4 regions of the Pseudomonas helmanticensis genome follow, and region 4 is predicted to be linked to each of the others. Evidence: predicted binding sites of a transcription regulator. Region 4 holds the regulator's gene; each other region holds the start of a gene.
What was found. The regulator FliA, encoded in region 4, starts transcription of late flagellar genes. The targets are predictions, from matches to a motif close to CTAAAGTTTNNNNNNNNNNNGCCGNTAA.
Positions count from the first base shown of each region.

Region 1: a site for FliA is predicted at 2,596-2,623, ahead of QOL84_RS18715 (methyl-accepting chemotaxis protein). Genes of this name have one in related genera too.
Region 2: a site for FliA is predicted at 1,306-1,333, ahead of QOL84_RS27960 (flagellar protein MotY). Genes of this name have one in related genera too.
Region 3: a site for FliA is predicted at 6,516-6,543, ahead of QOL84_RS26955 (methyl-accepting chemotaxis protein). Genes of this name have one in related genera too.

Region 1 is NZ_FXUY01000001.1:4,210,065-4,217,790, reverse strand. It holds gene QOL84_RS18730 (TonB-dependent siderophore receptor) at 1-836, opposite strand, end outside; gene QOL84_RS18725 (FecR domain-containing protein) at 925-1,926, opposite strand; gene QOL84_RS18720 (sigma-70 family RNA polymerase sigma factor) at 1,926-2,426, opposite strand; gene QOL84_RS18715 (methyl-accepting chemotaxis protein) at 2,739-4,619, shown strand; gene QOL84_RS18710 (SRPBCC family protein) at 4,731-5,198, opposite strand; gene QOL84_RS18705 (non-ribosomal peptide synthetase) at 5,221-7,726, opposite strand, start outside.
Region 2 is NZ_FXUY01000002.1:1,147,068-1,154,793, forward strand. It holds gene QOL84_RS27955 (argininosuccinate synthase) at 1-201, opposite strand, end outside; gene QOL84_RS27960 (flagellar protein MotY) at 331-1,239, opposite strand; gene pyrC (dihydroorotase) at 1,400-2,446, shown strand; gene rnt (ribonuclease T) at 2,443-3,120, shown strand; gene QOL84_RS27975 (peroxiredoxin) at 3,195-3,797, opposite strand; gene QOL84_RS27980 (bacterioferritin-associated ferredoxin) at 4,112-4,330, shown strand; gene bfr (bacterioferritin) at 4,531-5,004, shown strand; gene grxD (Grx4 family monothiol glutaredoxin) at 5,199-5,540, opposite strand; gene QOL84_RS27995 (molybdopterin oxidoreductase family protein) at 5,638-7,726, opposite strand, start outside.
Region 3 is NZ_FXUY01000002.1:913,504-921,229, reverse strand. It holds gene QOL84_RS26990 (LysR family transcriptional regulator) at 1-62, shown strand, start outside; gene QOL84_RS26985 (LysR family transcriptional regulator) at 167-1,021, opposite strand; gene QOL84_RS26980 (multidrug/biocide efflux PACE transporter) at 1,110-1,547, shown strand; gene QOL84_RS26975 (SDR family NAD(P)-dependent oxidoreductase) at 1,657-2,415, opposite strand; gene QOL84_RS26970 (LysR family transcriptional regulator) at 2,538-3,434, shown strand; gene QOL84_RS26965 (inorganic phosphate transporter) at 3,542-5,155, opposite strand; gene QOL84_RS26960 (transporter) at 5,357-6,379, opposite strand; gene QOL84_RS26955 (methyl-accepting chemotaxis protein) at 6,658-7,726, shown strand, end outside.
Region 4 is NZ_FXUY01000001.1:2,528,778-2,536,503, reverse strand. It holds gene flhA (flagellar biosynthesis protein FlhA) at 1-380, shown strand, start outside; gene flhF (flagellar biosynthesis GTPase FlhF) at 392-1,732, shown strand; gene fleN (flagellar synthesis regulator FleN) at 1,849-2,679, shown strand; gene fliA (RNA polymerase sigma factor FliA) at 2,676-3,416, shown strand; gene QOL84_RS11205 (chemotaxis response regulator CheY) at 3,583-3,954, shown strand; gene QOL84_RS11200 (protein phosphatase CheZ) at 3,973-4,761, shown strand; gene QOL84_RS11195 (chemotaxis protein CheA) at 4,816-7,083, shown strand; gene QOL84_RS11190 (protein-glutamate methylesterase/protein-glutamine glutaminase) at 7,133-7,726, shown strand, end outside.

The DNA.
Region 1 (7,726 bases), 1.7 Mb from region 4:
AGTGCCACCAACCCGCCCGGCGAACTGCGGCCGTACAGCACCGAGGATGGACCCTTGAGAATATCCACGCGCTCAAGGAAATACGGATCGACCTGCATGGTGCTGTAAGTGCCGCTGTCGCCCATCGACTTGAGGCCATCGAGGTAGATGTTATCCACCGAGCCGTCGTTGAAACCGCGCATCGCCACGTAGTCGTAGCGGTGAGTGGCGCCGTAGGGATTGGTCAGCACGCCGGGGGTGTAGCGCATCGCCTGCGAGACGGTTTGCGAGCCCTGGTCGTCCATTTGCTCGCGAGTGACCACGGACACGCTTTGCGACGTTTCCAGCAATGCGGTACTGGTTTTGGTGGCGATCTGGCTGTGTGTCGCGTTGTAGCCGTCCATGCTGCCCAGCGCGTTGCCGAGGGCGAAGCCTTTGATATCGGTGGTCGGTAAAGCCAGCGCTTCGGTCTCCGCGATCGGGCGCAGGATGTAGCTGCTGCCATCCTGGCTGACAGCTTCCAGACCCGAACCGCCGAGCAAATGGCTCAGCGCCTGATCGGTTGAATACTCGCCCTGCACACCCGGCGATTGGTGTCCTTGAGTCTGCTGTGGCGTCATCGACAGGGTGATGCCGGCCTGACGCGCGAACTGATTCAACGCTTCGCCCAACGGCCCGGCAGCAATGCTGAAGCGCTGGCCGACTTCACTGTTGGCCGTGCCGGCCGCCAGACTCACGCTAGGCAACACCGCCACACCCAGGGCGGTAGAAAACAGCGCCGCCCGAACGGCGTGGCGCAACAGGCTCGATTCGGCCGTGAAATTCAGAGGGTTTTTACTGGTGGCGCGGACAGTCATTGTAGGTTTCCGTAGGAAGTCGCAAACGCTTGGGTTGAAGTGCTTACTGACTAAGCCGGACTTGCTGCAAAAACCCGCCAAAATAATTTCAGGCCACTCGCTCCAGCGTCACCCACCAGCGCGTGCGATAGCGCAATTGCACTGGCAAGGTCTGTGGCAGCACCGCCAGCAGTTTGTCGGTGTTCTCCAGGCGGAACACGCCGGACAGGCGCAAGTCCGCGACTTCCGCTGCGCAGGTAAGAAAGCCTTGGCGATAACGCCCGACTTCAGCGAGGAAATCGCCCAGGCGCATATTGCGCGTGACGATCAAGCCGTCGACCCAAGCGCCGGCATCCATATTCAACTGCGGCGCTGGCCGCACCTGACGCCGGTCGATCAGATAACTTTGCCCGGCGCGCGCTTCAATCGAAGTGCCACCGGCGTGAATGGCGACGCGCCCGCTGGTTACGCTGAGCCGCGTGCAATCGTGCTCCTGACGCAGGATGAAGCGCGCATCGAGCGGCTCATAAGTGCCGTGACGGTTCTCTACACGCAGCGGTCGATCAACCGGTGCGCCTTGATCCGCGCCGCCACAACTGACGATGATTTCGCCACGGCTCAGTTTGATCAGTCGTTGTTGCGCCGTGTAATCGAGATCCACGGCACTGGCGGTATTGAGTTCGAGCCGCGTGCCATCGGGCAACTGAAAGCCGCGCCGCTCACCGGTCGCCGTGGCGTAATCGGCGCTCCATTGCTGCCACGCCGAGGTGTCCTTGGCCAGCCACGCGGCAGAGCCCATCAACAACGCGCCCGACAACAGCTTCAGCGCCTGTCGCCGTCCCAGGCCTTGCGCGCTATTTTCCAGGGTGTTCAACGCCACGTGCGCACCCGGTACGGCGCGCAGGTTGTTGCTCAACTCGGCTTGCAGCGATTGCACTCGTTGCCACGCAAGTTCGTGCTCATGGTGCTCGGCGCGCCACTGCTCGCACTGGCGGTTGAGGCGCGAATTGCCGTGGTTGTTGCGCAGGCGCAGCAACCAGTGAATGGCCTGCTTGACCGCTTTCTGCTGGGGCTCGGCGCGTCGGCCAAGTGACAGGTTATCCACCGGCATCAGCTTGCGTACCGCAATACATAGCAATGAAACAGCGCATCGGCGACGTAGCGTTCCACTGAGCGAAGCGACAGGCCCATTTCTTCGGCAATCTGCTTGTGAGTCAAACCTTCGCACTGCGCCAAGAGAAATGCCTGACGCACTTTCGGCTTCAATCCTTCCAGCATGCGCGCGATGCTTTCCAGCAGTTCGATCACCAGCGCTCGGGCTTCGGCACTCGGGGTTTCGGCTTCAGGCAAGTGGGCGATGGCTTCGAGGTAGGCGCGTTCGATTTCCTCACGACGCCAGTGGTCGATCACCAGCCCGCGAGCAATGGTGCGCAGAAAGGCGCGAGGTGCTTTGAGTTCGAGGCGTTCGGTACGTTGCAGCAGGCGGACGAAAGTGTCCTGCGCCAGATCCGCTGCATCTGCGGCGTTGCCCAGCCGTGCGCGCAGCCAAGCGTTGAGCCAGCCATGGTGACTACTGTAAAGCGCCTGTACGGCAAACTCAGGTGAGGACATGAACGCGACAGCCCGGACGTCACAAATGATAATTAGTCGCATTGTCAGCAAGGGTTGGATAATTTGCAACTGCCGCTCGAACATCAACCCTGAAAATTTCTGTCGCAGCCGCTCTGGCACGCCGTTCGGCGGGAATCCGGCACTAATTCCATCCATTTCCCGTTCGACCCTAAGATTTCTCCGACACGTGCCGACAGACTGGTGAGACATGCGTGCACCAAAGTAGAGCGGCCAGAAGAACGCTGCCTGCGCTGTACATGGAATGTTGCAACCGGAACGCATCCCCACTTTTGGCATAAGAAGTCCCATGAAATGAATCTCAAGTTCAGCCATAAAATTCTGTTGGCCGCCTCGGGCGTCGTGGTCCTGGCGTTCGCGCTGTTCACCCTCTACAACGACTATCTGCAGCGAAACACCATTCGCCAGAACCTTCAGTCCTCCGTACAGCAGGCCGGCGATCTGACCGCCAGCAGCGTGCAGAACTGGATGAGCGGACGGATTCTGGTGTTGGAAAACCTCGCGCAGAACGTCGCTCACCAGGGCAAGGACGCGGACTTCCCGGGTCTGGTCGACCAGCCGGCGTTCACCTCGAACTTCCAGTTCACCTACGTTGGCCAGGCCAACGGCGTGTTCACCCAGCGTCCTGACGCGAAGATGCCGGACGGTTACGACCCACGTCAGCGCCCTTGGTACAAGCAAGCGGTGGCCGCCGACAAAACCATGCTGACGCCGCCATACATGGCAGCTGTCGGCGGTTTGGTGGTGACCATCGCCATGCCGGTGAAAAAGAACGGCGAGCTGCTCGGCGTCGTCGGTGGTGACCTGAGCCTGGAAACCCTGGTGAAGATCATCAACTCGGTGGACTTCGGTGGCCTCGGCCACGCGTTCCTGGTCAGCGGCGACGGTCAAGTGATCGTCAGCCCGGACAAGGATCAGGTGATGAAGAACCTGAAAGACATCTACCCGAACTCCAGCGTGCGCATCGAGAAGGGCAACCAGAACGTGGTGCTCAACGGCCAGGAACGAATCCTCTCGTTTACTCCGGTCAGCGACCTGCCGAATGCGCAGTGGTACATCGGTCTGTCGATCGACAGAGACAAAGCCTACGCTGCACTCAGCCAATTCCGTACGTCGGCGTTGATCGCGATGTTTGTCGCCGTGGCGGCCATCGCGCTGCTGCTGAGCCTGTTGATCAACGTCTTGATGCGTCCGCTGACCACCATGGGCCGCGCAATGCAGGACATCGCACAGGGCGAAGGCGATCTGACCCGTCGCCTGGTGGTCGAGAGCAAAGACGAATTCGGCGAACTGGGCAGCGCATTCAACCAATTCGTAGAGCGGATTCACGCCTCGATTTCCGAAGTGTCCTCGGCGACCCGTCATGTGCATGACTTGTCGCAGCGGGTGATGGCTTCGTCCAACGCCTCGATCGTCGGCTCTGACGAGCAAAGCGCGCGCACCAACAGCGTCGCGGCAGCGATCAACGAACTGGGCGCTGCCACTCAGGAAATTGCGCGCAATGCTGCCGATGCTTCGCAGCATGCCAGCGGCGCGAGCGAGCAGGCTGATGACGGTCGTCAGGTGGTTGAGCAAACCATCCAGGCAATGACCGAGCTGTCGCAAAAGATCAGCCTGTCGTGCACCCAGATCGAAACCCTGAACGCGAGCACCGACAACATCGGTCACATCCTCGATGTGATCAAAGGTATCTCGCAGCAAACCAACCTGCTCGCGCTCAACGCCGCGATCGAAGCGGCGCGTGCTGGTGAAGCCGGGCGTGGGTTTGCGGTGGTGGCGGACGAGGTGCGTAACCTTGCCCATCGCACTCAGGAGTCGGCGGAAGAGATCCACAAGATGATCACCTCGCTGCAGATCGGTTCGCGCGAAGCGGTGACCACCATGAACGCCAGTCAGGCCTCCAGCGAGCAGAGCGTGGAAGTAGCCAATCAGGCCGGTTTGCGTCTGGTCAGCGTGACTCAGCGCATCGGCGAAATCGACGGCATGAACCAGTCGGTGGCAGCGGCCACTGAAGAGCAGACCGCCGTGGTGGAAACCCTCAACGTCGACGTTAACCAGATCAACCTGCTGAACCAGCAGAGCGTGGCCAACCTCAATGAAACGTTGAAGGATTGTGATGCGTTGTCACAGCAGGCCAACCGCCTGAAGCAACTGGTCGACAGCTTCAAGATCTGACCGCGTTATCGTTCTTCGCGAGCAGGCTCGCTCCCACATTTGGAATGTATTTCCCTGTGGGAGCGAGCCTGCTCGCGAAAGCGGTCTGACAATCACCGCAAAGCCGAAGCCTTAAACAAACAGCTTCAATACATTCCCCATCGCATCATCCGCAAACCCCTGCACAAACTCCTTGAACCCCGGCAGCGCTTCTTCGCCGCCCGAGGCCGGCTCGGCAATGATCGTCCACGTCGCCCGGGATTTCCCTTCGCCCAACGCTTCCACATTCATCGCCGCCCACAGATTCGCCACCCCCAATGTGTTGTAAATCGTCGTCCAGGTCATGCTGCGTGCCTGCTCATCGCGGGAGTTCAGTTGCTCGACTACGACGTTGCCGTCCTTGAAGCATTTCTTGCGCAGCGAAGACACGCCTTCGCCAATCAATTCGATGTGCGACAGCGCCGGAATAAAGCGATCGAAACCGCCGAAGTTGCCGACCACCGCCCAGACTTGCGCCGCGTCTGTCGGCACTTCCACCGACGATACAACGTGGCAGCCGTGCGGGTTTTTGATCAGGGTGTCGGGTTGCAGAGTGCTCATGGTGTTGCTCCTTTTTGATGAACTAGATGAAGTTGATTTCTTTCAGGTAGTCGCAGCCGCGACGCAGCAGCGCCGGGGATTTCTGCGGGTAGTGCGCGCCCATCTGCTGCACGCCGGCCTCGGCGTTGGCGTGGCCGATCAGCGAGATGTCGCCGATGTCTTCTTCAAAACCGTTGAGGTAGAAGCCGAGTACGCCGAACAGCGCGTTGTCGGCATCGACGCGGCCCAGTTGCTGCTGCCAGTCGGCGACGCTGACCAGCGCGAACTCGCTGCCGGTTTCGCGGAACGAAGCGACGTAGGCGTCCCAGCTCAGCGGCTCGGGGTTGTGCAGGTTGAACACCGCACGTTCGGCCGAATAACGGCTGGCGTGGAAGGCAATGAAGCGGGCGAGAAAGTCCACCGGCATCAGGTCGAAATTCAGCGCGAACGCCGGCACCTGGCCGAGCTGAATCGAACCCTTGAGCATCAGCATCAAACGGTTTTTGTGCGGTTGGCAGACGCCGCTCAGACTGTTGAAACTGATGTTGCCGGGACGATACAGATTGACCCGCACACCACGCTCCCGCGCCCGTTCGAGGATGCGTTCGCCAACCCATTTCGACAGGTTGTAGCCGTTGCGAATGTAGATCGGCGGGGTGGGCGCGGCCGGCAATTCCAACACCCGCCCCGCGTCATCGACCGTGCTTGACGCCGACAGCGTCGAGACAAAATTGAAGACCTTTTTGCTTTGCCCTTCACACAGCCGCAGCAAAGCGAAAATCGGCTCGACGTTGTCTGCCGCCAGCGACTCGTAATCGAGTACGTGATTGACGTTCGCGGCGTTGTGCACCAGTGCGCCGAACTCGCGATCGAGGCGTTGGTAATCTTCGTCATTCAGGCCCAGTTGCGGACGGGTAATGTCTGCCGCGTAAACCCGCACCCGACTCAGGTCCAGATGCTCCAGACGATTTTCCCGCAGTGACTGAGCAAACCGTTGCGCCGCCGTTTGCCCCCCGCCATCACGCACCAGACACGCCACTTCGCTGGCGCCCCAACCGAGCAGCGCCTCGACGATGTGGACGCCGACAAAACTGTTGGCACCGGTGACGATCACCCTGTGCACATCGCCCATGCAATTGATCGGCAGCGGCTCGATATCCAGCGTGCGCTCGGCGTCGGCCATGGCCTGGGCGCTGAGCACGGCGCTGTCGTCAGTGCCGCGAACCAGAGTCGCGAGCTTGATGATGGTCGGCAGCTCGATGAAGCGATTGATCGAGATGCTGCGGCCGAACTCCTCTCGCAAACGCAGCAACATCCGCGATAACAGAATCGAATGGCCGCCGAGATTGAAGAAGCTTTCGTCGGTAGAAATGTCGCTGCCCGGCAGCTCCAGCAACTCGGCCCAGATCTCCAGCAGCAGTGCTTCGTCGGCATTGGCCGGCAGGCACTTCGGGCCGTTGTCCTGCACGCTCACTGGCAGTTCCAGCAAGGCTTTGCGGTCGACTTTACCGTTGCTGGCGAAGGGCATGCCGGCCAGCTCGGTCCACGCCACCGGTTGCATGTAGTCCGGTAGAAATTGCTGGGCGTGAGCTTTCAGTGCATCGCGGGCAGTGCCTGCTTGCGGTTGGGCGAGGAACGCCAGAATCCGCCGCTGACTGTCGATCACCACCGCCACTTGCCGGTACTGCTGGCTCTCGCGCAGGCAGCGTTCGATCTCTTCCGGCTCGACCCGGAAACCGCGAATCTTCACCTGATTGTCGCGCCGCCCGCACAGCTCAATGCCATGCTCGCCCCATTTGGCCATGTCACCGCTGCGGTAGGCGCGCAGCGTTTGGCCATCCGGCAGTTGCAGGGTCAGATAACGTTCGGCGGTCTGCTGCGGGTTGTTCAGATAGCCGAGGCAGACACCGGGGCCGACGATGAACAACTCGCCGACGGTTTGCTCCGCCACTGGCTGCAAATCGTCATCGAGAATCAGCACCTGGCTGTTGGCGATGGGCGCGCCGAGGCTGCGGTTGCTGTCACCCGGTTGCAGTTGCCGCGCGGTGATCAGCACCGTGGCTTCGGTCGGGCCGTAGAGATTGTGCAGGGTGCCCTGGCGGGTCAGTTGCTCGATGACAAACGGCTCGCAGACATCGCCGCCAGTCATCACTTGGACGCCTTGCAGTTGCTCCAGCGGCAGGATGCTCAACAGCGCCGGCGGCAGGAAGGCGTGGCTCAATTGTCGCCGGCGGATCAGCGCCACCAGATGCAGCGGATCGCGTCGTTGCGTGTCATCGGGCACCACCAGTTCGGCACCTGCGAGCAGGCTCGGAAAGATGTCGATCAGCGACGAGTCGAAACTCAGCGAGGAGAATTGCAGCACCCGGCTCTCGGCGCGCAGCTGCACGTAGTCGGCGTACCACGCGGTGAAATGGGCAAGGTTGGCCTGACTGAGCAAGACGCCTTTGGGATGCCCGGTGGTGCCTGAGGTATAGAGCGCCATGCACGGCGCATCGAGCTCTGGGCGTTGGCGCAGCAACGGCTGGTTGAGATCTGCCGCAGCGCTG
Region 2 (7,726 bases), on a different contig from region 4:
TTCGCGCAGATCGTCGATGTAGATTTCTTTGACGCCCATGGCCTGAGCCTTGGCGCGGGCCGGCTCGACCTCTTCGCCTTGACCGAGATCAGCGGTGAAGGTCACCACTTCACAGTTATAAGTATCCTGCAGCCACTTGAGGATCACCGAAGTGTCCAGGCCGCCGGAATACGCCAGAACGACCTTGTTTACGTCCGCCATGCCATCACTCCACGGGGTTCTACGGAAAGCCGAGGAGTCTACCGCCCAAACGCGATAATTTACAGAGGCGCGACAGCTTAAGACGACAAAGCGACAGAATCTGTCGAGAGCGCGACGATGACCGGCGGGTCAGGAAGTCGCCGCAGTACTGGCTGGAGTGCTCGCTTGCGGTGCCGGAGTGGTGATGGGAGCCACGCGCGCCAGTTTGACATTGACCCGGCGGTTTTTCGCGCGATTGGCCGCATTGGTGTTCGGCACGATGGGGTATTGCTCGCCATGGAAACGCACGGTGATCTGCGATTCCTGAATGCCGTTGGCCTTGAAGAAGTCGACCACCGCCAGCGCCCGACGGCGCGACAGTTCACGATTGGTCAGGCGATTGCCGCTGTTGTCGGAATGGCCGTCGAGTTCGATGTGATTGACCGTCGGATCGGCCTTCATGTATTCGAGCATCACTTGCAGCCTGGCCTTGGCGGCGGCATCAAGGTCAACGCCCTCGCCGGGGAAGCCAATCTGCGACTGCTTGATCTGCTCGAAATTCTGCGGCAGCAATTTCGCCACGCAGGTCTGGTAATCGTTGAACGCCTTGCTGAACTTGACCGGCAATAAACGCACTTCCGAGACGCGGCCATCGCCCGAGGCACGGCGCACTACCGGGCTGCGCCCGTCCAGCAGACCACTGATCAGACCGCCGGCCTGCGACTGTGAGCTACTGAACAGCACGTTGCCACTGCCGAGCCTCACGGAGCCCAGATTGATGTCACCACGCCCCGGCTGCCAAGGTGCAGCCGCCGCGAGCAACGTCGCCGAACCACCGCCAAGCATGGCGTTGTAGGCGTTCAGACGAAAGATCGCCTGCTCGCCCGCTTTGCGCACGAATTCGCCCGAGCCGAAGTCGGTGATCGGCTGGGTCAGGCGGCATTCGAACTTGTCGCCGGCGACCGTCCACTCAATGTTCTCCAGACGGGTCTGGTACGTGAGCGCCATCGCGGGGAGGCTGGCAAACACACTGAGCAAGGCTAAATAACGCTGGCGCACGGGAGGCTCCATTGGCTTCTGAAACACAAAGACCGATTCACACTATGTTTACGGCATACCTACGGGATATCGGAAGCTTCCCGCAAAACTTGATAGCGAGTGCCTGCAAGAGTCTTTTCCGGTAGCATTCGCCTCAGTTTGACCCGCCTGGAATCCCCTCATGTCCGACCGCCTGACCCTGCTGCGTCCCGACGACTGGCATATTCATCTTCGCGATGGTGCCGTGTTGACCAATACCGTTGCCGATGTTGCGCGCACTTTTGGCCGCGCGATCATCATGCCCAACCTGGTACCTCCGGTGCGCAACGCCGCTGAAGCCGACGGCTATCGCCAGCGGATCCTCACTGCCCGCCCGGCCGGCAGTCGCTTTGAGCCGCTGATGGTGCTGTACCTCACCGACCGTACCCAGCCCGAAGAAATTCGTGAAGCCAAGGCCAGTGGTTTTGTCTACGCCGCCAAGCTCTACCCGGCCGGCGCGACCACCAACTCCGATTCCGGCGTGACCAGCATCGACAAGATTCTGCCGGCGATCGAGGCCATGGCCGAAGTCGGCATGCCGCTGTTGATCCACGGTGAAGTCACCCGTGGCGACGTCGATGTGTTCGACCGCGAAAAGATTTTCATCGATGAGCACATGCGCCGTGTCGTCGAGCGCTTTCCAACGCTCAAAGTGGTGTTCGAACACATCACCACCGCTGACGCCGTGCAGTTCGTCAACGAGGCTTCGGCCAACGTTGGTGCAACCATCACCGCGCATCACCTGCTCTACAACCGCAACCACATGCTGGTGGGCGGCATTCGGCCGCACTTCTATTGCCTGCCGATCCTCAAGCGCAACACGCATCAGGAGGCCCTGCTCGATGCCGCCACCAGCGGCAGCGCGAAGTTCTTTCTTGGCACCGATTCGGCACCGCACGCCCAGCACGCCAAGGAAGCCGCTTGCGGTTGCGCCGGCTGCTACACCGCGTACGCTGCCATCGAAATGTATGCCGAAGCCTTCGAACAGCGTAACGCGCTGGACAAGCTCGAAGCCTTCGCCAGCCTCAACGGCCCGCGTTTCTACGGCCTGCCGGCAAACACCGATCGCATCACCCTGGTTCGTGAAGAATGGACCGCCCCGACCAGCCTGCCATTCGGCGAGCTGACCGTTATCCCGCTGCGCGCCGGTGAAAAACTGCGCTGGCGCCTGCTGGAGGAACACGCGTGAGTGAAGACCATTTCGACGACGAACTGGACGGTCAAAGTGGCGGCGGCGGTTCCCGTCACCCGATGGCAGCACGTTTTCGTGGCTACCTGCCGGTTGTCGTCGACGTAGAAACCGGTGGCTTCAACTCGGCCACCGATGCGCTGCTGGAGATTGCTGCGACCACCATCGCCATGGATGAAAAGGGCTTTGTTTACCCGGATCACACCTACTTCTTCCGCGTTGAGCCGTTTGAAGGCGCCAATATCGAAGCAGCGGCGCTGGAATTCACCGGGATCAAACTCGATCACCCGCTGCGCATGGCCGTCAGCGAAGAAACCGCGCTGACCGACATCTTCCGTGGCATCCGCAAGGCGCTGAAGGCCAACGGCTGCAAGCGTGCGATTCTGGTTGGCCACAACAGCAGCTTCGACCTCGGCTTCCTCAACGCTGCGGTCGCGCGACTGGACATGAAGCGCAACCCGTTCCACCCGTTCTCCAGCTTCGACACCGCGACGCTGGCCGGTCTGGCGTACGGTCAAACCGTACTGGCGAAAGCCTGCCAGGCCGCCGACATCGATTTCGACGGCCGTGAAGCGCACTCCGCGCGTTACGACACCGAGAAAACCGCTGAGCTGTTCTGTGGCATCGTCAACCGCTGGAAACAGATGGGCGGCTGGGAAGATTTCGACGACTGATCCTCGTTGAGTAAATCCCGCGCATAAAAAAACCGGCCACGTGGGCCGGTTTTTTTCTACCTCGACGTTGCGCCTTACAGGGCAGCAGCGTTCTCGGTCAGGTAGGCAGCAACGCCTTCTGGCGAAGCGTTCATGCCTTTGTCGCCTTTTTTCCAGTTGGCAGGGCAGACTTCGCCGTGCTCTTCGTGGAATTGCAGAGCGTCGACCAGACGGATCAGCTCTTCCATGTTACGGCCCAGCGGCAGGTCGTTGATGATCTGCGAGCGGACAACGCCTTTGTCGTCGATCAGGAACGCGCCACGGAACGCTACGCCGCCTTCGGATTCAACGTCGTAGGCCTTGGCGATGTCGTGCTTCATGTCGGCAGCCATGGTGTATTTCACCTGGCCGATGCCGCCATTGTTCACTGGGGTGTTGCGCCATGCGTTGTGAGTGAAGTGCGAGTCGATCGACACAGCGATCACTTCAACGTTGCGTGCCTTGAAGTCAGCCATGCGGTTGTCCAGAGCGATCAGCTCGGACGGGCAGACGAAGGTGAAGTCCAGTGGGTAGAAGAACACCAGGCCGTATTTGCCTTTGATGGCCGAGGACAGGGTGAAGCTGTCAACGATCTCGCCATTGCCGAGTACGGCCGGGACGGTGAAGTCAGGGGCTTGTTTGCCTACGAGTACGCTCATTGATATCTCCTGGTGTAAAAACTTGAAGTTCAGGGTCCGGGCCAGCCTGCCACCCTCAGGCGACAGCCCTGTGACACGAACCCCCTTCGCAAGGGCCGACCATCATACACTGCGTTTTTCGCCTGTCCTTAACGGTTTTTGAAAGGAAGCGGATAACCCCGCTGCATTTACGGGGCCAGGCAAATTGCCAGTCACCACCGTTCGTCAGTCACCGCTGTCAATCGGCGAAAGCCTTCCGAAAGCACTTTGACAATCATTCTCGTTAACATTAAGATCCACCGCAATTGAGTCACAACCAGCGACGGTTCTCACTTATGTATGTTTGTCTCTGCACTGGCGTCACCGACGGACAGATCCGCGAAGCGATCTATGAAGGTTGCTGCAGCTATAAAGAAGTTCGCCAGGCTACCGGCGTCGCCAGCCAATGCGGCAAATGTGCCTGCCTTGCCAAGGAAGTCGTACGCGAAACCCTGACCAAGCTGCAAACCGCTCAGGCCGCGATCCCCTATCCGGTAGAATTTACCGCTGCGTAATTACCCCTATTTCAAAGAACCGGACTAATGTCCGGTTTTTTTATGCCTGCAAATCAATCGGTTACGCTCTAGACGCGGAACACAAACATTCTTATTCCGATTAATTTTCATATATTATTCAATAACTTAGGTTTGACACATATAAATACGAAGCTCAAACTCTGCCGTATATACAGCTATTACAGGGCAGGACTCCGATCATGAAAGGCGACATTACAGTCATCCAGCATCTCAACAAGATCCTTGCCAATGAGCTGGTCGCGATCAATCAGTACTTCCTGCATGCCCGCATGTATGAAGATTGGGGCCTGAACAAGCTCGGCAAGCACGAATACAAAGAATCCATCGATGAGATGAAGCACGCGGACAAGCTGATCAAGCGCATCCTGTTCCTCGAAGGCCTGCCGAACGTGCAGGATCTGGGCAAGCTGCACATCGGCGAGCACACCAAGGAAATGCTTGAGTGCGACCTGCGCATCGAGAAGACCGGCCACGCTGACCTGAAGACCGCGATCGCACATTGCGAAACCGTTGGCGACTTCGGCAGCCGTGAACTGCTCGAAGACATTCTCGAATCCGAAGAAGAACATATCGACTGGCTGGAAACCCAACTGGGCCTGATCGATAAAATCGGTCTTGAGAACTATCTGCAATCGCAGATGGGCGAAGAGTAAGTTAGCGCTCGCTAAACTCGAGACACTAAAAAGCCCCGCCCTCTTTCGAGGCGCGGGGCTTTTTATTGCCCGGATTGCGGTCAATACCATAATCCCTGTGGGAGCCAGCCTTCTGGCGATAGCGTCATGTCAGCCGACAACGTCGTCAGCGGCAGAAAGCATTCGCGAGCAGGCTCGCTCCCACAAAAGCCGGATCAGGCTTCGGACTTGTTCGCCGCTGCCGCTTCAACAGCCGCCTTGATGGTGCTTTGCAGCGAACCGTCTGCAGCCATCTCGGTCATGATGTCGCTACCGCCGACCAGCTCGCCGCCGACCCACAGTTGCGGGAAAGTCGGCCAGTTGGCGTACTTGGGCAGGTTGGCGCGGATTTCCGGGTTCTGCAGGATGTCCACGTACGCAAACTTTTCGCCACACGCCATCACAGACTGCGCAGCTTTCGCGGAGAAGCCGCACTGCGGGGCATTCGGCGAGCCTTTCATGTAAAGCAGAATGGTATTGTTGGCAATCTGCTCTTTAATCGTTTCGATGATATCCATGGAGCACCTCGGCTGAACTTTCCGACTCATGGGTCGGCACGGTGACGCATTGTAACGGAATCCCGAGCGCCATGCTCGGTCTCCCCGACAGACCTGCTCAAGCCGCCGCCACCGTCACCGGCACGCCATTGAGCGCCGCGTTGCCCGACAATTCGTCGAGCTGACATTCATCGGTCAGGTCATTGGCGCTCGAACCTGGCTGACCACTGGCAATCGCCATCTGCACGCCCGGTCGCGCATGGCCCCAACCGTGCGGCAGGCTGACCACGCCTTTCATCATGTCCAGACTGCCGAGCACTTCCACTTCAATCTGCCCGACCCGCGAGCTGACCCGCACCAACTGACCGTCGTTAAGGCCACGATTGGCAAGGTCTTCCGGGTGCATCAGCAGCTGGTGACGCGGCTTGCCCTTCACCAAACGGTGGTAGTTGTGCATCCACGAGTTGTTACTGCGCACATGGCGGCGGCCAATCATCAACAGTTCATCGGCCGCTGGCGCCTGCAAGGCAGCGAAGCGTGCGAGATCGCCAAGGATCTCTGGCGGCGCAGCCTGCACCCGCTGGTTCGGTGTTTTCAGGCGCGTCGCCAGATTCGCTTTCAACGCGCCCAGATCAATGCCGTGGGGATGATCGAACAGTGTCGCCAACGAAAGTTTCTGCTCGGAGGCGTCACCGTACAGGCCCATGCGCAAACCCATGTCGATCATCTTCGCCGGCGGCATCGTTGGCTTCAGTTCTTTACCGGTCTTCTCGGCGAAAGCCTTGGCCAGGCCAACAAAAATCTCCCAGTCGTGCAACGCGCCTTCGGGTTTGGCGAGGATCGCGCGATTGAAGCGAGTAACGTTACGCACCGCGAACAGGTTGAACGTGGTGTCGTAGTGATCATTCTCCAGCGCCGAGGTCGACGGCAGGATCAGGTCGGCGTAACGCGTGGTTTCATTGATGTACAGATCGATGCTGAGCATGAATTCCAGGCCGTCCAGTGCCTGTTCCAGTTGCCGCCCGTTCGGGGTCGACAACACCGGATTGCCGGCCACGGTGATCAGTGCACGGATCTGCCCCTCGCCTTCGGTGAGCATCTCTTCGGCCAGCGCCGAGACCGGTAGCTCGCCGCCGTATTCCGGACGCCCGGAAACCCGGCTCTGCCATTTGTTGAAATGCCCGCCGGAGGTTGACGCCACCAGATCCACGGCCGGCTCGGTGCACAACGCGCCGCCAACGCGGTCGAGGTTGCCGGTGACCAGATTGATCAACTGCACCACCCAGTGACACAGCGTGCCGAACGCCTGCGTGGAAACCCCCATACGTCCATAACAAACCGCACTCGGCGCCGCAGCGAAGTCACGGGCCAGTTGGCGGATCTGCTCGGCAGGAACCGCGCACAACGGGCTCATGGTCTCGGCCGTAAATGTCGCCACCGCAGCGCGGACCTCGTACAGGCCATCAACCGGCAAATGACTGTCGCGAGTCAGGCCTTCGCTGAACAAGGTGTTGAGCAGGCCAAACAACAACGCCGCATCACCGCCCGGACGGACGAACAGATGCTGATCGGCCATCGCCGCCGTCTCGCTGCGCCGAGGGTCGACCACCACGACCTTACCACCGCGTGCCTGAATCGCTTTTAAACGTTTCTCAACATCTGGCACGGTCATGATGCTGCCGTTGGAGGCCAGCGGATTACCGCCGAGGATCAGCATGAAATCGGTGTGGTCGATGTCCGGAATCGGCAGCAGCAGGCCGTGGCCGTACATCAGATAACTGCTCAGGTGATGCGGTAACTGATCGACCGACGTCGCCGAGAAGCGATTACGCGTCTTCAGCAAACCGAGGAAATAATTGCTGTGGGTCATCAACCCGTAATTGTGCACGCTCGGGTTGCCCTGATAGACCGCCACGGCGTTCTGCCCATGCCGCTCCTGGATCGTCGCCAGTTTCTCCGCCACCAGCGCAAACGCCTCGTCCCACTCGATCGGCAGCCACTCGCTGCCAACTCGGCGCATTGGCTGGCGCAGGCGGTCCGGATCGTTCTGGATATCTTGCAGCGCCACAGCCTTGGGGCAGATGTGGCCACGACTGAAGGTGTCGAGCGCATCGCCCTTGATCGAGGTGATCGCGACATTGCCATCGGTTTCGGTGGTCTCGATGGTCAGCCCGCAAATGGCTTCGCACAGGTGGCAGGCACGGTGA
Region 3 (7,726 bases), on a different contig from region 4:
AGTATTTTTTGCAAAAATCGACCGGTGGTGATCGAAGCGGCTTGATGGGGTGTCTGGGCTGACGCCTTCGCGAGCAAGCCCACTCCCACAGTGTCCGAGTCGCACACAAAATCAATAAACGCCTCGGTACCTGTGGGAGCTGGCTTGCCAGCGATTGGCAGCGCCGCTATTCCAGCATCTTGCTCAACAGCCAACTCCCCGCCGGCCCCGGCGGATACAGCCGCGACCACAAGGCATCGACAAACACCGGTTTCGGCCAGCCTCGCACCTTCAATTCCACCAGCAAATCATTGCCAAACCGCTGGGCCAGCCAGCGCGGCAGCGGCGCCCAGCCAAAACCTTTCTCGGCCATTTCCAGCAGCATCAGATAACTCGGCGCCGACCACACCCGGCCTTTGCCGCGACTGTCATACGGATTGACGATGGTCGCCAGGCGCAACTCGCGATGCTGTTCCAGGATGTGCTGATCAACGTGCTCAAGCTTGGCCAGCGCATGGTCGCGATTGACGAACAAGGCGATTTCCGTGCGCTCGGCCACCGTCGACGTCACCAGATCCGGCGGGTAGTTCTCTTGCATTTCGGCGAAGGCCAGATGCGCGCGGCCGCGCTGGACCAGTTCGATCAGGTCTTCACATTCGGCAATCAAACACTCCAGTTCCAGATCCGGGTAACGCTGCTCGAAACCCGCCAATGCCGCTTCGAATCGGTACGACTGATAGGTATCGGAAATCGCCACCGTCAGCTTCGGCTCGACGCCTTGCGACAGTTGCCGCGCCGTCATTTCCAATCGACTGCTGGCCGCCAGAATCGCTTCGGCGCGTTGCAGCATCACATGACCCGCCGGCGTCAGCGTCGGTTTGCGGCTGCTGCGATCGAACAGCACCAGGTCCAGATCAATCTCCATGCTTGCCACCGCCGCGCTGATGGTCGACTGACTGCGCCCGAGTTTACGCGCCGCCGCCGAAAAAGAACCTTGCGTGGCCGCCTGGACAAATGCCAACAGCACTTCTTGCGAGATCATCAACTATCGCCTTGATCGATGGTTATTGATTATGAAGTATCGGTTTGAGGATAGATCATGGCAACCATCTTCACTAAGGAGTCAGACCATGACTACCAATAAGTCCATCACTGAACGTATTTTCCAGGCCGTTGGTTTCGAACTGCTGGCCATTCTGATCTGCACGCCGTTGCTGGCGTGGTTAATGAAAAAACCGATGCTTGAAATGGGCGCTGTGACAGTGTTGATCGCGCTGCTGGCGCTGGGCTGGAACGTGGTGTTCAACCGTTACTTCGACCGCATGCTTGCCCGCATGAATATCGCCCATAGCGCTTGGGTGCGCGTGCTGCACGCCTTGCTGTTCGAAGGTGGTTTGATCGTGATGGGCGTGCCGCTGATTGCTTGGTGGTTGTCGGTCAGCCTGTGGCAGGCGTTTTTGCTCGACATCGGCGTGCTGCTGTTCTTCCTGCCGTACACCTATGTTTATCACTGGGGCTACGACGTGCTGCGCGAACGCTTCATGACCCGCAACGTCTGCCAGAACTGACCCCCTGTAGGAGCTGCCGCAGGCTGCGGTCTTTTGATTTTGTTTTTAAAGACAAGATCAAAAGATCGCAGCCTTCGGCAGCTCCTACAGGGGTAGGTTTTCATTGACGTTAGAGGAACATGCCGCCGGAGGCTTCGATGCGTTGGCCGTTGATCCATTGCGCACCCGGTGACAGCAACAGTGCCAATGCCCCGCCAATGTCATCCGGCTGACCGGCGCGGCCCAGTGCGGTGTTGTCGGCGACCATCGCATTCACCGCCGCATTGTCGCGCACGGTACCGCCGCCGAAGTCGGTTTCAATCGCGCCGGGCGCCAGGGTATTCACGGCAATCTGCCGTGCGCCGAGCTCTTTCGCCTGATAGCGGGTCAGGACTTCAATCGCGCCTTTCATCGCCGCGTAAGCACTGGCGCCCGGGATGGTGAAGCGGGCGAGGCCGCTGGAAATGTTGATGATCCGCCCGCCATCGTTGATCAGCGGCAGCAACTGCTGAGTCAGGAAGAACGGCCCTTTGAAATGCACGTTCATTAGCATGTCGAATTGCTCAACGCTGGTTTCAGCGAAACTCACATGCAGTCCGACCCCGGCGTTGTTGATCAGGAAATCAAAACGCTGGCGTTCGAAGGTTTGCTGTAACGCCTGTTCAACCCGAGTACCGAAATCGGCAAAGCTTTCGCTGCGGCCAACGTCCAGTTGCAGCATCACTGCGTTGGCGCCGAGTTTTTCCAGCTCCAGCACCACCGCCTGCGCTTCATCGGCGCGGCTGTGGTAAGTGCCGATGATGTCGACACCTTGGGCGGCGAGGTGCAGGGCGGCGTTTTTGCCCAGGCCACGACTGGCGCCGGTGATCAATGCGATTTTGCGGTTCATGGGACTTCCTCGATTGCGGTAAGTGGTGGTGATGGAACTCAGTTTATTTATCCGCCGGGAGGTGATAAACAGGCTGAAATCGGAATCACTGATCGGCTCAGTCGAACAATCAAAGGCCTGCCATGAACAAACTGGAACTGCTGCGCACCTTCGTCCGGGTCAGCGAACTGTCGAGTTTCACCCTCGCCGGGGAAAATCTCGGCTTGCCGCGCTCGACCGTGTCCGAGCATGTGCAGGCGCTGGAAGCATTGCTCGGCACGCGTCTGCTGCAACGCACCACGCGCAAGGTGCAGGCGACGCAGGATGGTCTGGTGTTGTACGAGCGCAGCAAGGACCTGCTCTCGCACATGGACGAGATCGAAGGTTTGTTCCGCCAGGACGAGGCGTCGCTGACCGGGCGCATTCGGGTCGACCTGCCGAACATTCTCGCGCGGCGCCTGGTGATGCCGAGCCTGCCGCAGTTCATGGATCGCCACCCGAACCTGGAACTGGAAATCAGCAGCACTGACCGCCGCGTCGATCTGCTCAGCGAAGGTTTCGATTGTGTGGTGCGCATTGGCGCGCAGCCGGATCAATCGGTGGTCGCGCGGCACCTCGGCGATTTCCCGATGGTCAATTGCGCGAGCCCTGCGTACCTCGCGCGCTATGGCGTGCCGCAGACGCTGGAGGATTTGGCGCAGCATCGGCTGGTGCATTACGTCGGCGTATTGGGTTCGCGTTCGGAAGGGTTTGTGTACGAGGAGGGCGGTCAGGTGAAACGCTTGCCGATGGCTGGCAGCGTGACGGTCAACAGCACTGACGCTTATGAGTCGGCGTGTCTGGGTGGATTTGGTCTGACGCAGGTGCCACGCACCGGCATGCAGCCACATCTGGACAACGGCGAACTGGTGACGGTGTTGCCACAATTCACGGCGCCGGCGATGGGCATTTCATTGCTCTATGCCAGGCAGCGACATTTACCTCTACGAGTACGGGTATTCATGGACTGGCTCGGCGATCTGATTCGCTGCGCGCTCTAACCAATACCCCACATCCAACTGTAGGAGCTGCCGCAGGCTGCGATCTTTTGATCTTTAAAAACAGGATCAAAAGATCGCAGCCTGCGGCAGCTCCTACAGGGGAATCATCAGAAGATTTGGGTGAACAGCCAGTAGAGGCTGCCCGACAGCAGGATCGCCGCCGGCAGTGTCAGCACCCACGCCATCAGCAGATTGCGGATGGTCTTCATCTGCAAACCGCCGCCGTTGGCGACCATGGTCCCGGCCACGCCGGACGACAACACATGCGTGGTCGACACCGGCAAACCGAACATGTCCGCCGCACCAATGGTCAGCATCGCCACGGTTTCCGCCGAGGCTCCTTGCGCATACGTCAGATGGGTCTTGCCGATCTTCTCGCCGACCGTCACCACAATCCGCTTCCAGCCAACCATGGTGCCCAGCCCCAGCGCGATGGCCACGGCGATCTTCACCCACAGCGGAATGAACCGCGTGGCGTTGTCGATCTGTTGCTTGAACAGTTGCAGCTTACCGCTGGTGTCGGCGTCGAAATTGCCGACCTTGTTCTTGTCCATCAAACGAATGCTTTCGCTGGCCAGGTACATGTCGTTACGTACGTTGCCCATGGCTTCAGCCGGGACTTTCGCCAGCGAGCCGTAGCCTTTGACCTCTTCACCAATGTGCCCGGTGAGGGCGGCGAGGGCCGGGATCAGTTGCGGCGTGGCTTCCTTGCTGCGCACGTAATCGGAGAGCACTGCACGCGGATCGGCTGGCGTCGGCAGCGGCGCACTTTTCACCAGCGCTTGCTGGGTGACTTGCGCCACGGCGGCGAATTGCAGCGATTGTTCTTCCGGCATGGTGCGGTTCAGCGCGTAGGCCATCGGCAGTGTGCCGACCAGAATCAGCATGATCAGGCCCATGCCTTTCTGCCCGTCATTGGAGCCGTGAGCGAAGGACACGCCGGTGCACGTGGCGATCAGCAAACCGCGAATCCACCATGGCGGCGGCGCGTTGCCTTCCGGTGCTTTATACAACGAGCGGTTCTTCACGAACGCACGCAGCGCCAGCAGCAACAGCGCCGCACAACCGAAACCCACCAGCGGCGACAGCAGCAACGCGTAACCGATCTTGGTCGCCTGCGCCCAGTCGACACCGCTGGTGCCGTCGCGGCCGTGCATCAATGCATTGGCCACACCGACGCCGATGATCGAGCCGATCAGCGTGTGTGACGACGAGGCTGGCAAACCCAGCCACCAGGTGCCGAGGTTCCACAGGATCGCCGCGATCAACAGGGCGAAGATCATCGCGAAACCGGCAGACGAACCGACTTGCAGAATCAGCTCCACCGGTAGCAAAGCGATGATGCCGAACGCTACTGCGCCGCTCGACAGCAGCACGCCGAGAAAGTTGAAAAAGCCCGACCAGACCACCGCGACATTCGGTGGCAGCGAGTGGGTGTAGATCACCGTGGCGACGGCATTGGCGGTGTCGTGGAAACCGTTGACGAACTCAAAGCCCAGCGCAATCAACAGCGCCACGCCGAGCAGCAGAAACGGCGTCCAGGTGGTCACCACCGTGCCGAGTTCGTGCATGTCGTGCATCAGGCTGTAGGCGGTGAAGAGCATCCCCATCGCCAGCACGGCGAAAAAGATCACGTAGGTGAACGGGCCGGTTTTCTTGTCGAGGGCCGGCCTGCCGCTGGCGGCGGACGCGGGGCTGGCGGTCAGGGAGGGAGTAGCCATGAGCGGACAATCCTGAGCGAGGGAAGGAGTGTCGCCCATGATCATTGCAGAATGTTACAGAGAGACTGCGCCATGTCAGTGTTTGGCTGAATAGCCTGACCGTTGATCTGGAGGCAAAATCAAAAGATCGCAGCCTTCGGCAGCTCCTACAGGGGGAACTCATTCCAAGGTAGGAGCTGCCGAAGGCTGCGATCTTTGCTCTTAGTAATCCCCGCGCTTGCGAAACGCCCAACGCCCGGCAATCACGGTAAACGTCGCCACCAGCGCGACCAGTATCCAGAACCCTTCCGGGTCCTGCGACAACGGCACGCCGCCCACATTCATCCCGAAAAAACCGGCAATGATGTTGATCGGCAACGCCAGCACCGTCACCACGGTCAGGGTGAACAGCGTGCGGTTGCTCTGTTCGTTAAGGTTGGCGGCGATCTCCTCCTGCAACAACTTGATCCGCTCGCCGAGGGCGGTGAGGTCGTTGATGATCAGCGCAAACTCCTCGGTGGATTTGCGCAGCTCCTTGACGTCCTCCTTCTGTAACCACGGCGGCGGGCGATTGAGCAGGCGCAGTAACGAACCCGGCTCCAGCGCCAGCAGCCGTTGCAAGCGCACCAGCACCCGGCGGTTGGCACCGAGTTCGGCGCGGTTGGTCGACAGCCGCGAGGACAGCAATTGATCCTCGACCTGATCAACGCTGAGGCTGGTCTTGCGCACGATCTGCGTGAGCACTTCACCTTGATCACGCAGCAGGTGCACGAGCAGTTCCGAGGGTGAACGAAAGCGCTCGCCGGCCTTCACCGACGAGCGCAATTTGTCCACCGAGTGCAGCGGTTGCAGGCGCGCGCTGACGATCAGTTTACTGCGCACACAGACCCACAGCGTCGACACGTCTGAGGAGACCATGCTGCTGAGGTTGAACACCACGTCGTTGACCACCGCCAGCAACGCCGAGTCGACATGTTCGATGCGCGTCGAACGCGAGCCTTCGTGCAGCGCTTCGAAAAATTCTTCGGGCAATTGCAGATGACTTTTCATCCAGCGCTCGCACGCAGCGTGAGCGAGGTTGAGGTGTAGCCAGAGGAATTCGCCGCTGTCGTTGTCGTCCTGCAAACAGCGCAACGCCGTCGCCGAATCGACTTCGCGGCCGCGCTCGCCGGGCAGAAAACGAAAGCCGTAGAGCAAGCCAAACAGGTCAGGATCGCGATGGCTGATATCGAGGCTGTGGTTCATGGAGGCTCGCTGCGAAGAGGGTGCGCCGGGCGCGCAAATGGCAGGTTCACTGAGCCGCATCTTCGCAATGTCACATGACGTTTGTGTGACAGCAAAATGACGTCAAAACAAAGCGTTACCGGCGGTCGGAGAGATTCTCAAGAAGCGCTCTGGCGCGCCGATCACAGGTGAGTTAGGTTGCGCGCCATTGGCCTTGAGCCTAGGTTCGCCGACAGGGAAGTCCGGCCACTTTTCACGCTCGTTTCGGGCGTGCCTCATCCCTGTCCTGAGTACCTGCGATGCTGCAAAAATCCCTGAGAGCGCAAATTCTCGCCCTGCTGAGCGGCAGTCTGCTGGCTATGCTGTTGATCGCGCTGGCCTGTTTTCACTTTCTGTCCAACGGCGTGCAAAGCTACAGCCAGTTGATCGCCGGCCCGTTGCACACTTCGCAATTGATCGATGAGGCCAACCTGCAATTCAAGGTGCAGGTGCAGGAATGGAAAAACGTTCTGCTGCGTGGCAAGCAACCGGCGGACCTGGCCAAGTACTGGAGCCAGTTCGAAGACCGTCAGCGTGATGTGCAGAATATCCTCGGTGAACTGGCCAGCCAGAAAGGCATCGAGCCGAGCCTTAAATCGCGCATCGAACGCCTGCGTGATGAGCATCGTCAACTGGGTAGCGCTTATCAGAAGGGCCGCGATGCCTATGTGGCTGCCGGGGGCGATCCGACCGCAGGCGACAATGCCGTTAAAGGTGTCGACCGTGCTACTAGCGACCAGATGAGCGAACTGGTCAGTGAATTGCGCAAACAGGGTAACGATCAGTCTTTGCTGATCAGTGCCGAGGCCGACCGCACGGTGCTGTTCGGTCTGCTGGTGATGCTCGCCTCGGGCTTGCTGATTGGTCTGCTGAGCCTGTGGCTGGTCAATCGCAATCTGGTCGAGCCGATTCGCAAGCTCATCGACTACGTCACTCAGTTGAGTCGCGGCAAACTCGCTGAACGTGTGGTCAGCGACCGTCAGGATGAGCTGGGCAACCTCGCCGCAGCCGCCAATACCCTGCGCGATTTCCTCGCCGACACCTTCACCCGTCTGCAGCGCAGCGCCAGTGATCTGGACAGCGCCAGCGGCGAGTTGAATGCGATCGCCACAACCATGGCCGGCGGCACCAACGAGCAGTTCAACCGCACCGATCAAGTGGCCACGGCGATGAACGAAATGTCCGCCACCGCGCAGGAAGTGGCACGTCACGCCGCCGATGCCGCGCGTGCTGCGGACGATGCCGACCAGTCCGCCCAGCAGGGCGAAAAGGTCATGCAGAGCACCATTCACTCAATCACGCAGATGCGTGGCGAGATTGCCAACACCG
Region 4 (7,726 bases):
TGGCCGCTGTGCGCGTCGGCGTATCCCGCGCCATCGTCCAAAGCATTGTAGGCACTGAGTCCGAGCTGCCTGTGATCACCTTGGAACCAAGGTTGGAACAAATATTGCTCAATAGTCTGCAGAAGGCAGGACAAGGCTCGGAAGAGGGCGTTCTGCTGGAGCCAAGCATGGCCGAGAAGCTGCAGCGTTCGCTCATCGAAGCGGCGCAGCGTCAGGAAATGCAAGGTCAGCCGGTGATCCTGTTGGTAGCAGGCCCGGTGCGCGCGATGCTCTCGCGCTTTGGCCGCCTCGCAGTCCCTGGACTGCACGTGCTGGCCTACCAGGAAATACCGGACAACAAGCAAGTGACCATCGTTGCGACAGTAGGGCCCAACGGCTGAGGTAGTGGTATATGCAAGTTAAGCGTTTCTTTGCCGCCGATATGCGTCAGGCCATGAAGCTGGTTCGTGATGAGCTGGGCGCTGATGCCGCCATCATTGGCAATCGTCGCATTGCCGGCGGTGTCGAGTTGACGGCGGCACTGGATTACAAATTGTCGGCGCTGGCGCCGCGGGTTCCGAACATGGAACTCGAAGACGAGCTGCGCAAGACCCAGTCGCGCATCGTCACCGCCCAGGCCGAGTTGAGCATGCGTGGCGAAGCCGACGGCAACACCAATCGCCAGTTGTTCGCCGGGCTGCCTTTGACGGCCGGCCTGCCGCTGACCGCTGCCGAACCGCTGACCGAACCGACCTACGCCGCGCCGGCGCGTCCGGCCCCGGCACCTGCGCAGTCCTCCGGCGGCGTTGATCCGCGTGCACTGGATTCGATGCGTTTTGAATTGAACAGCCTGCGCGAGCTGATGGAAGTGCAGCTCGGCACCCTGGCCTGGAATCAGCTGCAAGGCAGCCGTCCGGCGCAAGCCAATCTGTATCGTCGTCTGCAACGCATCGGTTTGTCCGGTCCGTTGTCGCGCGACTTGCTGTCGATGATTACCGATATCGAAGAGCCGCGTCAGGCCTGGCGCATGTTGCTTGCGCATCTGGCGCGGATGATTGCCGTACCGGAAGTCGAGCCGCTGGAAGAGGGCGGTGTGATTGCCATGGTCGGCCCTGCCGGCATGGGCAAGACCACCACGCTGGCCAAGCTCGCCGCGCGTTATGTGCTCAAGTACGGCGCGCAGAATGTCGCGCTGGTGAGCATGGACAGCTTCCGCATCGGTGCGCAGGAACAACTGAAGACGCTGGGCCGCATTCTCAATGTGCCGGTGACTCACGTCGATCCGGGCCAATCGCTGGTTCAGGCACTGGATCCATTGCTGCGCAAACGCGTGGTGTTGATCGATACTGCGGGCCTGCAAGCCAGCGATCCGGCCCTGCGCATGCAGCTCGAAAGCCTCGCCGGTCGTGGCATTCGCTCAAAAAATTATCTGGTCTTGGCAACCACCAGCCAGAAACAGGTTCTAACCGCCGCTTATCACAGTTACAAGCGTTGCGGGCTAGCCGGGTGCATCCTGACTAAACTGGATGAAACGGCCAGCCTTGGCGAAGTGTTAAGCCTGGCGATCAGTCATGAATTGCCGGTCGCGTACCTGACCGATGGCCCACGGATTCCGGATGATCTGCATCTGCCGCGCCGTCATCAACTGGTCAGCCGCGCCGTCAGCGTGCAAATGCAGGAAGAACCCAGCGAAGAAGCCATGGCTGACATGTTCGCTGATATCTATCACAGCCCGACCAAGCAGGTAGGCTGAGGTATTCATGAATAATTTTTGTACCTACATCGATGGTCTGCCATGCATTGTTCCGGTTGTGAACGCGCAGCCAGTAATGTGGCCTCCGTCTATGCAAGACAAGGTAAAGAAATAACATGGGCAGCATGCATCCCGTACAGGTGATCGCGGTGACCGGCGGCAAAGGTGGCGTCGGGAAGACTAACGTGTCAGTGAACTTGTCCCTGGCGCTGGCAGAGCTTGGCCGTCGGGTCATGTTGCTGGACGCCGATCTGGGGCTGGCGAACGTCGACGTTCTGCTGGGGTTGACCCCCAAACGCACGCTGGCCGACGTCATCGAAGGCCGCTGCGAATTGCGCGACGTGCTGTTGCAAGGCCCGGGCGGGATCCGCATCGTGCCTGCCGCCTCCGGCACGCAGAGCATGGTGCACCTGAGCCCGGCGCAACACGCCGGCCTGATTCAGGCGTTCAGCGACATCGGCGACAATCTCGACGTACTGGTGATCGACACCGCTGCGGGTATTGGTGACTCGGTAGTCAGTTTCGTGCGCGCAGCGCAGGAAGTGTTGCTGGTGGTCTGCGATGAGCCGACTTCTATCACCGATGCCTACGCGCTGATCAAATTGCTCAACCGCGATTACGGCATGAACCGCTTCCGCGTGCTGGCCAACATGGCGCAGAGCCCTCAGGAAGGGCGCAACCTGTTCGCCAAGTTGACCAAGGTCACGGATCGCTTCCTTGACGTCGCTCTACAATACGTCGGCGCCGTGCCGTACGACGAAAGTGTGCGCAAGGCCGTGCAGAAGCAGCGCGCCGTCTATGAAGCCTTCCCGCGTTCCAAGTGCGCACTGGCGTTCAAGGCGATCGCGCAGAAAGTCGATACCTGGCCGTTGCCGGCCAACCCGCGTGGCCATCTTGAATTTTTCGTCGAGCGCCTCGTGCAGCAAACGGCAGGGCCCGTGTTATGACCGCTAGCGGTATGAACTACTACAAGAAGTCGGCACGCGACGCTCAGTACGAGCTGATCGAGCGTTACGCGCCGCTGGTCAAACGCATTGCTTACCACTTGCTGGCACGGTTGCCGGCGAGTGTGCAGGTCGAAGACCTGATTCAGGCCGGGATGATCGGCCTGCTCGAAGTCTCGACCAAATATGACGCCAGCAAAGGCGCCAGTTTCGAAACGTACGCGGGCATTCGAATCCGCGGCGCGATGCTCGACGAAGTGCGCAAAGGGGACTGGGCGCCACGCTCGGTTCACCGCAATACCCGTATGGTCAGTGACGCAATTCGCTCAATTGAAGCTAAAACCGGCCGTGACGCTAAAGATCACGAGGTTGCAGCCGAACTCCAATTGAGTCTCGACGATTACTACGGGATTTTGAATGACACCTTGGGCAGCCGCCTGTTCAGTTTCGACGACCTGTTGCAGGACGGCGAACACGAAGGGCTGCACGAGGATGGCGCGAGTGCTCATCTCGAGCCGTCGCGCGATCTGGAAGATGAACGCTTCCAGGCAGCGCTGGCGGACGCGATTGCCAATTTGCCGGAGCGTGAGCGACTGGTGTTGGCGCTGTACTACGACGAAGAGCTGAACCTCAAGGAAATCGGTGAAGTCCTTGGCGTCAGTGAATCGCGGGTCAGCCAGTTACACAGCCAGTGCGCGGCCCGTTTGCGGGGGCGTTTGGGGGAGTGGCGAGCGCGCTGAAGGCAGTGTGGGGACACTGCGAACGAGGCTGGTGCGGTGATGAACGGCACCGGTCTTGCTCTGTTGTGCTCCAGACAGTCTTCGAGTGCTGCGCCGATTGATTGAAGTGGCGCGTCCAGGTGCTGGGCGCGTTTAAGACTGCTTGGAGGTCGAATTGAACAAAGACATGAAAATCCTCATCGTTGATGACTTCTCAACGATGCGGCGGATCATCAAGAACCTGCTGCGTGATCTTGGGTTCACCAACACCGTCGAGGCTGACGATGGCGTGACTGCCATTCCAGTGCTCAACAGCGGAAGCATCGACTTTCTGGTAACAGACTGGAACATGCCGGGCATGACCGGTATCGACCTGCTGCGCCACGTGCGCGCCGATGAAAAACTCAAGCACCTGCCGGTATTGATGGTGACTGCCGAAGCCAAGCGCGAGCAGATCATCGAGGCCGCTCAGGCCGGTGTGAACGGCTACGTAGTCAAACCTTTCACGGCTCAGGCGTTGAAAGACAAAATCGAGAAGATTTTCGAACGCATCGGCTGATGAACGCGCGGGGGAGCTATGGAGCATAACGAATCTTCACAGGGCGATTTCGAGTCGACCCTGAAAAAACACGCGGTCGAACTGGTCGAGAGCCTTGAAAAAGGCAGGTTCGGCGACGCTGTGCAACTGATCCATGAGCTCAATCAGACCCGTGACCGTGGCCTGTATCAGGAAGTCGGCAAGCTCACACGTGAACTGCACAGTGCGATCGTCAACTTCCAGATCGACCCGAACATGCCGCAGGCCGAGGAAGTGTCGCAAATCACCGACGCCACCGAACGCCTTGGCTATGTGGTCAAGCTGACGGAAGCCGCGGCCAACCGCACCATGGATCTGGTGGAAAGCGCCACGCCGGTGGTCAATGGTCTGGCCGATGAAGCCCAGACCTTGAGCGCCGATTGGGGCCGCTTCATGCGTCGCGAGGTCGGGGCTGAAGAGTTCCGCGAACTGGCGCGCCGGGTCGACGGTTTTCTGTCACGCAGCAGCACGGACAACCGTGCGGTGTCGAGCAATCTCAACGACATCCTGCTGGCTCAGGATTACCAGGATCTGACCGGTCAGGTGATCAAGCGTGTGACCCAACTGGTCACCGAAGTCGAAAGCAATTTGCTCAAACTCGTGCTCATGGCCAGTCAGGTCGACCGCTTTGCGGGCATCGAACATGACCGCGCCGCGATGCTTGCAGAAAAAGATCCACAAAAACATCTCTCGCAGGGTGAAGGTCCGCAGATTCATGCCGATAAACGAGAAGACGTTGTGTCCGGTCAGGACGATGTGGACGATTTGTTATCCAGCCTTGGATTCTAGAGTTGTGGAATTTTAGGTTTTTTGGGTTTTTAGACCTGTAGGAGCACCCCATTAATGAGCTTCGGCGCCGATGAAGAGATCCTTCAGGATTTCCTGGTTGAGGCCGGCGAGATTCTTGAGCAACTGTCCGAACAACTGGTCGAGCTGGAAAGCCGCCCGGATGACGCAGATCTGCTCAACGCAATTTTTCGCGGTTTCCACACTGTAAAAGGGGGCGCCGGCTTCCTTCAGCTCAATGAGCTGGTGGAGTGCTGTCACATCGCCGAAAACGTGTTCGACATCCTGCGCAAGGGTGAACGTCGCGTTGATGCAGAACTGATGGACGTTGTCCTCGAAGCACTGGACGCGGTGAACAGCATGTTCACTGAGGTTCGTGAGCGTGCACCGATCACCGCTGCAACCCCGGAACTGCTGGCCGCCCTCGCGCGCCTGGCCGAACCGCAATCGGCGGACGCAGCCCCGGCATCGCCGGTGGCTGAAATGATCGAAGAGCTGGTTGGCGAAGGCGATTCGGGCGACATCACCGATAACGAATTTGAACAGCTGCTGGATTCGCTGAACGCCGTCAAGGCCGAAGCCGAAGCCCCGGCCGCTGCTGCCCCTGCGCAAACTGCCAATGAAGCAGCCAGCGATGAAATCACCGATGCCGAGTTCGAGTCGTTGCTCGATCAACTGCACGGCAAAGGCCAGTTCGCGGTTGATGCCGTGGCTCCTGCGGCGGCAACGCCTGCGGCGCCTGCCAAGGGCGACAACTCCGACATCACTGACGACGAATTCGAAGCATTGCTCGACCAGTTGCACGGCAAAGGCAACTTCGCCGTCGATGCGCTGGAATCGGCCATTGCCTCGGCACCTGCGCCTGCCGCACCGGTGGCTGCGGCTGCCGGCAGCGATCTGATCAGCGATCACGAGTTCGAATCGCTGCTGGATGAATTGCACGGCAAAGGCAAGTTCAGCGAAGTCGGCGCCGCTTCTGCGGGCAGCGCTTCTACTGTCGCCACGCCTGCCGCCAAGGCACCGGCCGCTGTTGCAGCGCCCAAACCTGTGGCCAAGCCTGAGCCTAAAGCCGAAGCGCCGAAACCGGCCGCTGCTGCTGCACCGGCTCCGGCCCGCGCTCCGGCGACACCGCCACCGGAAAAACCGGCGAGCGAAGCCGAGACTACCGTGCGCGTCGACACCGCACGTCTCGACGAAATCATGAACATGGTCGGTGAGCTGGTGCTGGTGCGTAACCGTCTGGTGCGCCTGGGCCTGAACAGCGGCGATGAAGCCATGCAAAAGGCCGTGTCGAACCTCGACGTGGTCACGGCTGACTTGCAGACCGCGGTGATGAAGACGCGGATGCAGCCGATCAAGAAAGTCTTCGGGCGCTTCCCGCGTCTGGTTCGCGACTTGGCTCGTCAGCTCAAGAAAGAGATCAACCTGGAGCTGGTCGGTGAAGAAACCGACCTCGACAAAAACCTTGTCGAGGCACTCGCCGATCCGCTGGTCCACTTGGTGCGCAACGCGGTCGACCACGGCATCGAGTCGCCGGAAGAACGCGAAGCATCGGGCAAGGCCCGTGGCGGTCGTGTCGTGTTGGCTGCCGAGCAAGAGGGCGACCATATCCTGCTGTCGATTTCCGATGACGGCAAAGGCATGGACCCGAACGTCCTGCGCGCCATCGCGGTAAAACGCGGGGTGATGGACAAGGACGCGGCCGATCGCCTCAGCGATACCGAGTGCTACAACCTGATTTTCGCCCCGGGTTTCTCGACCAAGACCGAGATCTCCGACGTCTCCGGCCGCGGCGTCGGCATGGACGTGGTGAAGACCAAGATTTCCCAGCTCAACGGTTCGATCAACATCTACTCGACCAAGGGCCAAGGCTCGAAGATCGTCATCAAGGTGCCGCTGACGCTCGCGATCATGCCGACCCTGATGGTGATGCTCGGCAATCAGGCGTTTGCGTTCCCGTTGGTCAACGTCAACGAGATCTTCCACCTCGACCTGTCGACCACCAACGTCGTCGATGGTCAGGAAGTGGTGATCGTGCGGGACAAGGCGCTGCCATTGTTCTACCTCAAGCGCTGGCTGGTTCGTTCCGCCGCTCACGAAGAGCAGCGTGAAGGCCACGTGGTGATCCTTTCGGTGGGCACTCAGCGGATCGGCTTCGTTGTCGATCAACTGGTCGGCCAGGAAGAAGTGGTCATCAAGCCATTGGGCAAAATGCTCCAGGGAACTCCGGGCATGTCCGGCGCCACCATCACTGGTGACGGCCGCATTGCACTGATTCTCGATGTTCCAAGCATGCTCAAGCGTTACGCCGCACGGCGTATTTGAATCCGGGGCGGCGGGGCGATAACGTCCCGCTGCACCTAATGGAGTGTTTATGGCAGTCAAAGTCCTGGTGGTGGACGATTCGGGTTTTTTCCGCCGCCGCGTCTCGGAGATTCTTTCAGCGGATCCGAGCATCCAGGTGGTCGGTACGGCCACCAACGGTAAAGAGGCGATCGATCAGGCTCTGGCGCTCAAGCCAGACGTGATCACCATGGACTACGAGATGCCGATGATGGACGGCATCACGGCGGTGCGGCACATCATGCAGCGCTGCCCGACTCCGGTGTTGATGTTCTCCTCGCTGACCCACGAAGGCGCGCGGGTAACCCTCGATGCGCTGGACGCCGGCGCGGTGGATTTCCTGCCGAAGAATTTCGAAGACATCTCGCGTAACCCGGAGAAGGTCAAGCAACTGCTGTGCGAGAAGGTCCACAGCATTTCGCGCAGCAATCGTCGTTTCAGTGCTTACAGCGCCCCTGCGCCAGTGGCTGCACCTGCACCTGCACCTGCGCCGACCCCGGCGGCATCGAGCTTCAGCAGCCACAGCACCAGTGCCCCGGCACGCCCGGCACCTGTGCATGCGCCTGTTGCAAGCCGCGCCTCGACTGCCGGCTCGTCGTCGCCGGCACCGAAACGCAAAGCCTAC